DNA from 2 places in the Filifactor villosus genome. Region 1 is predicted to be linked to the other one. Evidence: predicted binding sites of a transcription regulator. Region 1 holds the regulator's gene; the other holds the start of a gene.
The links. The regulator LexA, encoded in region 1, represses DNA repair genes until DNA is damaged. The targets are predictions, from matches to a motif close to AGAACANNTGTTCT.
Positions count from the first base shown of each region.

Region 2: the regulator LexA is predicted to act here: its motif matches at 3,510-3,523, upstream of recA (recombinase RecA).

Region 1 covers NZ_JBHSHL010000014.1:154,039-158,603, forward strand. The annotation lists gene ACFO4R_RS04490 (DEAD/DEAH box helicase) at 1-14, opposite strand, end outside; gene ACFO4R_RS04495 (threonine/serine exporter family protein) at 108-893, shown strand; gene ACFO4R_RS04500 (threonine/serine exporter family protein) at 894-1,343, shown strand; gene ACFO4R_RS04505 (LysM peptidoglycan-binding domain-containing protein) at 1,770-2,123, opposite strand; gene lexA (transcriptional repressor LexA) at 2,278-2,904, shown strand; gene typA (translational GTPase TypA) at 3,098-4,565, opposite strand, start outside.
Region 2 covers NZ_JBHSHL010000022.1:6,828-11,392, reverse strand. The annotation lists gene ACFO4R_RS06115 (ROK family protein) at 1-457, opposite strand, end outside; gene hprK (HPr(Ser) kinase/phosphatase) at 457-1,395, opposite strand; gene ACFO4R_RS06105 (glutaredoxin family protein) at 1,865-2,095, shown strand; gene recA (recombinase RecA) at 2,343-3,455, opposite strand; gene ACFO4R_RS06095 (SoxR reducing system RseC family protein) at 4,030-4,488, opposite strand.

The sequences.
Region 1 (4,565 bases):
TCTTTAAACTTCACTTTTTTCTCCTTAAACGTATCTGTGTCAAAAAATATGTTATAATTCATTATAGCATATTTTTTAAAAGGAATTTATGGAAAAGAGGTTAAAATTTGCAGACAGTAAGAAGTATAGACGAAAAGAAAACGATTTTGAGGATTGCTCTTTTGGCAGGAGAAATCCTGATCAAAAACGGAGCTGAAATATACAGGGTGGAAGATACGATATGCAGGATCTGTGAAAGTAAAGATTTAAAAGGGATCAACACCTATGCAACTCCCACCTTCATCCTTCTGGGAGACAATAAATTTGACGGTTTTACCTTTGTAAAACATATTCGAAAACGAGGTATCAATATAGATAAGATATGTAAGATAAACGATATATCCAGGAAGTTTGTGGATACAGCCTACAACGATTATGAAGAAACGATCCGAAGCTTGGAGGAGATCGACGACGACCCGGGCTATCCCTCTTTTTCCAAGATATTGGCTGCAGCTATTTCATCAGGAGTTTTTACCTTTCTATTTAAGGGCGGATTGTCGGATTTTATTTGTGCAACTCTTACATCGATGATAGCCTTGATTATCTCTGAAAAAATCGAAGATGTTTCTTCCGTATCCTTTCTTGGAAACGGAGTTGCAGCCTTTTTGATCACTGTGATTTCGATTGTTTTGATGAAGCTTAATCTTTCTGAACACTTTGATTTGGTAATCGTGGGAGCTATCTATCCTCTTCTGCCGGGAGTATCCTTGACCAACAGTATTCGAGATTTTATTTCCGGAGATCTCGTATCCGGAGTATCCAAGGGATTTGAGGCTATGATGACGGCGATTGCCATTGCAACCGGTGTGGGTAGTGGTCTGTTGATGTGGATGAAGTTTGGAGGGGTTCTGTAGATGGATAATGCATTCTTGTCTTTTGTTCTTTCTTTTTTGGGAACCATAGGTTTTGCCGTTTTTTTTAATGTTCCTAAAAACACATTGTTCTTTTGTGGACTTTCAGGTGCCTTCGGATGGATCGTCTATCTTTTTTTGAATGAAAACGGGAATGGAGTTGTCTTTTCCATTTTTCTGTCATCAATCTGTGTAGGTGTAGTAGCGGAAATTCTCTCGAGGATCATGAAAAAACCTGTCACTGCCTTTATCATCCCTAGCATCATCCCCTTGGTTCCCGGTTCCGGCCTCTATTTAACGATGTTGCTGCTCGTTCAGAAAGACTATCAGAAGGGACTTGAAAAAGGGGTGGAGACCTTCTTTATATCGGGAGCGATTGCTATTGGTTTGATCATCACATCTTCTGTAGCGAAATCGATCAAGACCATTCAAGGAAGAAAGGTTTCTCGATGATCGCCTTTGGATGTTCGTATTCACAATAATAGTATAAAACATAAGAACGCCTTCTGAAACGTTTCAGACAGGCATTCTTATGGTGGCAATAAACCACAACATTTGTTGCATAAGACAACACGATATAATACTATTCTCCAACAGAAAGGATATCTTATCTTTTTATGCGACTATGCAAATCTCTTTCTTTTCCTATAAAATATAAATCGTTGATCTCAACAGCGCAATAAACAATAGGGGAAATACCGTACAGGGGCAAATGTCTGATTTTAATTCCCGTTTTATCAAATACTAATGTTTGTTAAATCAACACCTTTAAGAATTTCACTCTTCTTATAAAAGTGGTTTTATGCTGATTTTTCTAATTATGCGGTATCGCCATAGTATAAATTGAGAAAAAACATAAAATCGGTTCGGCAAAATGACTTAACGTGGAAGATAGATCGTTTCTCCTACTTTGATGAGAGAATCCTTCATGGAATTTGCATACATAATTTGGCGAATATACTCTCTGGTATCCATGCCTTCAGGCTTGTAGTTTAAAGAGATGTTCCATAAAGTGTCTCCATGTTGGACCAAAAACTCGATAGGTTCTCTCGAATCAGCAGAACTGTTATGTGTGTTGCTAAAGGCATATACAATAGACATCGATAACAGCGAGCAGACGACAGTGATCAGGATGATCCTCGCGATATAAATCCTACGTCTATTCTTTAAATCCTCTCTTTTTCTTCTATAATTCCTCACTCTTATCTTAGGATTAGTTTCATACTTTGTCATAGCAATTCTCCTTTCAAAGTCTTAATAGAACATTTGTTCTATTTATAGAATATCAGAACAAATGTTCTGTGTCAATAAGATTAAGAACATTTGTTTGATTTTTTTTCCTTTGTCTGCTATAATGTAGTAAATTATTGAATCAGGAGGTTTTTGTATGTTTATCGATTTAAGTGAAAAAGAACGACTGACCTTACAATATATATCTGAGAATGTAGATGAGAAGGGATATCCTCCTTCCATAAGAGAAATATGTTCTGAAATAGGGTTCCGATCTACTTCAACTGCATATTCGTGTTTAAAGAGTTTGCAGGATAAGGGATACATTCGAAAAGATCCGTCAAAGCCCAGAGCGATTGAAGTGATAAATTCTGTAGAGCGCATGGGCTTTGAGAAAAAGAAGACGGTCGATATCCCTCTCGTCGGTCAGGTCACGGCAGGTCAACCCATCCTTGCAGTGGAGAATATCGATGAGTATTTTCCGATCCCCAAGGAGTGGATCAGCGATAACGACCATTTCATCTTAAACATATCCGGCGACAGTATGTACGATGCGGGTATCTATGACGGAGATATCGTCGTTGTAGAAAAAACAACAGTTGCAAAAAATGGAGATATCGTTGTTGCATTGATCGATGGAGAATATACGACGGTAAAACGCTTTTATAAAGAAAAAGATCATATTCGCCTACAACCGGAAAATGAATCCTATGAACCCATTATTAGCAACAATGTATCGATATTAGGAAAGATCAAGCTGTTGATCCGCAGAGATGTTCTTTGACAAGTGCTGTTATTATCTGTTTGAATTGTTGGGTCGTACAGAACCGAAATCTGTTAAACTTGTATGTACTTTAGTGATTACATTGTTTCTGCGGATGGCATTTTTATCGGAGAATAGTATCAACAAGGATAAATGTCGAAAAAAGGTTGTAATTTTCTCTGTTTAAGAGAAAATTACAACCTTTTTATATGAGTTAAACACTTTTATTTTTTGACTTTGCTCGTTGCTGTTTATCCAAGATTTTCTTGCGAATCCTCATCGATTTGGGAGTAAGCTCAATCAACTCATCATGCTCAATAAACTCCAGAGCTTCTTCCAAAGACATTTTTCGGGGCGGAGAGAGTCTAAGAGCCTCATCTGCACCGGAAGCTCGCATATTGGTAGCCTGCTTTCGTTTGCAAACGTTGACATCGATATCCATGGGTTTTGCGTTTGAACCGACAACCATCCCTTCATACACTTTGTCTCCGGGAGAAACAAAGAGAACTCCCCTCTCCTGTGCATTATATAGACCATAACTTACGGCAACTCCGGTTTCAAACGAAACAAGAGAACCTTGGCTTCTTTTGGGAATCTCTCCCTTGTGGTAATCGTGGCCTTCAAAAAGGGTATTTAAAATACCGTTTCCCTTCGTGTCTGTGAGAAATTCGGAGCGGTAGCCTATCATTCCCCTCGTAGGAATCAAAAACTCAATCCGGGTATATCCTCCCTTGGACTGGACCATATTGACCATCTCACCTTTTCGAGCTCCCAGTTTTTCAATGACAGCTCCCATAAATTCTTCCGGAACATCGATGATAGCCCTCTCCATGGGTTCCATCACCTTGCCATTCTCATCTTCCTTCATAAGGACTTCCGGCTTGGAGACCATAATCTCGTAGCCTTCTCTTCTCATCTGCTCCATCAAGATGGAAAGATGGAGTTCTCCTCTTCCCGAAACTCTGAAAGAATCCGCGGATTGAGTATCCTCTACCTTTAGAGATACGTTGGTATTCAGCTCCTTCATCAGTCTGTCGCGGATCTGACGAGAGGTCACGAACTTTCCTTCCTGACCTGCAAAAGGTCCGTTATTTACGGAAAAAGTCATGACAAGTGTAGGTTCGGAGATCTTGACAAAGGGAAGAGGAGTCTTGTCATCAGCGGTCGTGATCGTATCTCCGATCTCAATTTGTTCTATTCCCGATATTGCTACGATGCTTCCCGTTCCTGAAGAGGACACTTCCACACGTTTCAGACCATCGTATTCATAGAGTTTTCCTATACGGACTTTATAAGACTTGTCCTTTTGCTCGTAGTTCGTTACCCACATTTCATCGCCGACCGAAATAGTACCGCTTTCTACCTTGCCGATTCCGATTCTGCCTACATATTCGTTGTAATCGATGGTGGAGATCAAAACCTTACTGTAACCGTCTTCATCTCCGCTCGGACAAGGTATGTTTTGGATGATTGTTTCGAACAAACTCTGCATGGACTCTTCCAAGGCATCATGTTGTCTTCCTGAGATCCCATTTTTTGCGGAAGCAAAAATAAAGGGAGAATCCAACTGTTCTTCATTTGCATCCAACTCGATAAATAAGTCCAAGACTTCGTCCACGACTTCCGTCAGTCTCGCTTCGGGTCTGTCTACCTTGTTTACACAAATGACGGAAGGAAGTTTA
Region 2 (4,565 bases), on a different contig from region 1:
GGGTAGAGGTATAGAGAGAACCGTTCAACACCAGGGAACTTCCTATTCCCGTTCCCAAGGTGAGCAGGATCGCGTTTCTACAGTCTTTCAAGGCTCCGAATTCGTGCTCCGCCAGTCCTGCAACATAGGCATCGTTAGCAATTCTTACCTTCGCCCCCGTATATAGCTTCGAGAGTTTTTCTCCCAAGGCCTCCCGCTCTATTCCCAAGTTGACAAAGTTATAGACCATCCCGTCCTTGTCGACGTTGCCCGGTATCCCTACTCCGATCCCGACGATCTTTCCCGTCGTCGTTCCCGACTTCTGAGTTACACGATAGATACAGTGCTGAAGCCCCTCATAAAACGCGATCAGGTTCTTCGGGGTTTTGATCGTATATTTTTCCAAGATGGTGCCATCCCTTGCTACCATAGCCGCTTTTATATTGGTTCCCCCGATATCTATTCCTATATAATACACTACATTCCCTCTTCCTTACTTGTTTTTTTGAACAGTTTGTCGTTAAACTCCTGCGCAACGTTGTAACCGAGCATCTTCTGCCTGAAGTTACGTGCCGCTATTTCTATAATGATCGCCAGGTTTCTCCCCGGTCTGACCGGAACGACGTTCTTTTCGAGAGGCACATCGAAGATCTTCTCATACTCGGTGTCGATGCCCAGCCTGTCATAATACTTTCCCTCCTGCCAGTTTTCGAGGTAGACGACCATATCTATCACCTTGGAAGACTTCACCGCTCCCATTCCAAAGAGTTTCTGGATATCGAGCAGGCCGATCCCCCTAATTTCCATCAAATTTTTGGTCAGTTTAGGTGCTTGACCCACCAGGACTCCGTCCTCCAGCTTCTTGATCTCTACCACATCGTCCGCGATCAGTCTATGGCCTCTTCGAATCAGTTCCAAGGCGGTCTCGCTCTTTCCGACTCCGCTGGCCCCTTTGATCAGGATACCGATCCCGTCCACATCGACCAAGACCGCATGCATCACTTCCTTGGGCGCAATGATCTGATTCATATAGGTGACCAATTTGTTGATAAACATCGTGGTCGGAAGTTCACTGCACAAAAGATAACGGTTGTTCGTCTTTGCCGACTCTACAAACAGCGAAGTAGGCCTCATCCCTCTCGTTACAAAAAGAGCGGGGATCTCGTAGGAAAAAAACTTGTCCAACACTTCTCTTTGGGTCCTCTCGGACAAGGACATCAGGTAGGCGAACTCGACCTTTCCCATAACCTGGATCCTTTCTCTGGGGAAGTGCTCGTAAAAGCCTGCCAGCTGGATCCCCGGTCTGTTGATATCGGAGTTGTCAACAAAATAATCTCTGTCCTTGGGCTCCGCCATGATCTCTACGCCGAGATCCTTGACCATTCTCCTGACAGATATGTCCTTCTTCCATTCCAAATCCCTTCCCTCCCCTTCTTAGGAAAACACCGCACAAAGTCGAATTTCCGATTTTATAAAACACAAAGGTTTGTTATATCGACAGTTCCAAGAATTTCACCCTTCGTACAAAATTGATTTTATGCTGATGTTTTGAATGATGCAGTATCGCTTTAGATTTTTCCGTTTCTATTATCTCACACTTTCTCCGTCCTAACAATTTATTTGTTTTGTATTCTTTTGGAAATATTGCACAAAATATTACCCTCTTTCCACACCGTTTTATATCGGTATGTAAATGATTGATATCAATCTCACCGACTTCTCCAGGTCCATATCGTTTTGTGATGAGATAAATTTTCAACTATTGTGATTAAAAGGAAGATATAATGGTATAAGTAACTTATGAGAAACAACGGCCGTCATTCGACGGCAATTCGCAGTATCCTGCAGTATAAAATAATACAGTTATAGCAAAGGAGAGATTTTTATGAAAAAGGTAGTTATTTATACAAGTCCGACTTGTCATTTTTGCCACGAAGCAATGGATTACTTCAAGGAGAACAACATCGAGTATTCCGAAAAAGACATCAGCAAGGATCCCGAAGCAAGAAAATTCTTGATGAGCAATCGTATTATGGGTGTCCCGGCAATCTATATTGACGATGAACTTATTATGGGATTTGACAAGGCAAAGATTAATTCTCTTTTGGGACTTTAAGGATTCCATTCAAAAAAACCGTTCAAATCTTTCAAAAACTCTTGCAGGATGATCCGTCACGGCAAGAGTTTTTTTATGTAGAAAAGCAGGGGAAGATCCCCTGCTCCTTCTCCGTCCATCCTTTGGATGAGTAATACTATTCTCCAATAGAAGTGTAGTCATAGCCACATCTACAAACACAAAAATCCGTTTCAGCTCCTACAATACAAAGGATATTGAATCGATAGTTCCAATGGATAGAAACGGCCTAATCCTGTTCTACAGGGCCTTCTTCCGAAACTGTTTGATCTGTCTCCGGCATCTCTTCATCGATCTCCTGTTCCATATCCTCTCCATTCGACAAAATATGAGTTCTTATTTTCATCTCTATCTCATCTCTCAATTCCGCATTTTCAAGCAAAAACGTCTTTACATTCTCACGTCCCTGCCCCAACTTCGTATCGTTATAGGAATACCAGGCTCCCGCCTTTTCGATAACATCGAACTTTGCACCGAGATCTACGATCTCTCCCACCTTAGATATTCCTTCTCCGTACATAATATCGAACTCGGCCTGTCTAAACGGCGGAGCGACCTTGTTTTTGACGACCTTGACCTTGGTCCTGTTTCCGATGACTTCGTCTCCTTTTTTGATGGCATCCGAACGGCGAATATCCAGTCTTAGAGTTGAATAGAATTTCAAAGCCCTACCTCCCGTAGTTGTTTCGGGGCTGCCGAACATCACTCCTATCTTCTCTCTAAGCTGGTTGATAAAGATGGTCACAGTCTTAAAACGATTGATCGTTCCCGCAAGTTTTCGAAGAGCTTGAGACATCAAACGCGCCTGAAGTCCTACATGCGAATCTCCCATCTCTCCTTCGATCTCGGACCGAGGTACAAGGGCTGCAACGGAGTCGATGACCAGGATATCTATGATACCGCTCTTCACAAGGGATTCCGCAATCTCCAATGCCTGCTCTCCATTGTCCGGCTGTGAAATAATAAGATTGTCAATATCGACCCCCAGAGCCTTTGCATAAACAGGATCCAAAGCGTGCTCCGCATCGATGAACGCAGCCAAACCCCCTGCCTTCTGTGCCTCTGCAACGGCATGAAGAGCAACGGTCGTCTTTCCGGAAGATTCAGGCCCGTAGATCTCAACGATTCTTCCTCTGGGCAAACCACCCACTCCAAGAGCGAGATCCAATCCCAAAGAACCTGTCGATATCGTTTCGATATTCATCTTGACGTTATCGCCGAGCATCATGATAGAACCCTTACCGAAGTCCTTTTCTATCTTTGCCATCGTGGCATCAAGCGCCTTCTTCCTCTCCTCAAGACTTGGAGCATCGGTGTTTTTCTTGACATCTTTCTTATTCATAGCAACCTCCCCTGTATATCCTACTTAATTTTGCAAACATCCCAAATAATTTTTAGAACGTATGTTCTTTTTTATTATAGTGTTCCTATACTTCTTTGTCAACAGGAATTTTTATTTTCTCCCTTTATACAACTACAGACTTACTTTCGCAGGATCTCTTCTCTGTCAAAGCAGATCAAAACTAATCGAACACAAAACCCCTTCTCTTGCCAAGGAGTTTTGTCCTTTCATGTTGTCTTCTGTTCAAATTGACAGGTTGAGTGCTTTGAACTATGATATTCCAAGCTATCTTCGGATAATGACACCTTCCGCACACCTGACATTTCAAACGAAAAACACTGCCAATAGAGCATACCGATGCCGAAGAACTCAAACGCTCTTCGATATCACCCATGTCGATCCTCCATCCTATTTCAGGTATTGAGGAAACACTGTACAAGGATAAAATCCTTTTTCTCCTCTGAGTTTATAAAATATGATTATATCCTCTCATCCTCTGTGCAGCATTGATTCTATGCTGATTTTTCAAACGATGCGGCATTATCTCGGATCTTTTCTGCACCTATATCAAATCTTACTTCTGCACCGCGAGCAAGGGCTCAAATTCAGATCTCGGTGCCAGCTCGACAAGGGCGGGCTCGTACTTTCTCGATTCCTTGAGTTTATTGTCGTATCTGTGAATCACGGCAAAGGATATCCCCATGAACACCAATCCCGTAAAAAAGGACAGACCTTCCGACGCTCCGGTCTTATCTCCCAAGACCAAGTAGGATACTACTATTCCAAACATCAGGGCAAGCAACGGGATCCCATATGCGATCGCCGATGCCCGAAGCATATCGGGAGCAGTCATTTCAATGTAAACATAATCGCCTACCTCACACTCGATCATCCTGCGCGCCTTTACATCGACTTCCGGCTTCTTGCTTGAGCCGAGTTCGCAGGCACAACAGCTTCCACAGGCACTTTTACGCTTGACGTTTACAAGTGCGTAATCTTCTTTGATCTCTATCACTCGTCCCACTTCTCTCATTGTTCTTCAACTCCGTTTTTCTAACAAATTTTTATTCCCGCTACTAAGTATAGCAGACTTTCTCTTTATTTCCAAAT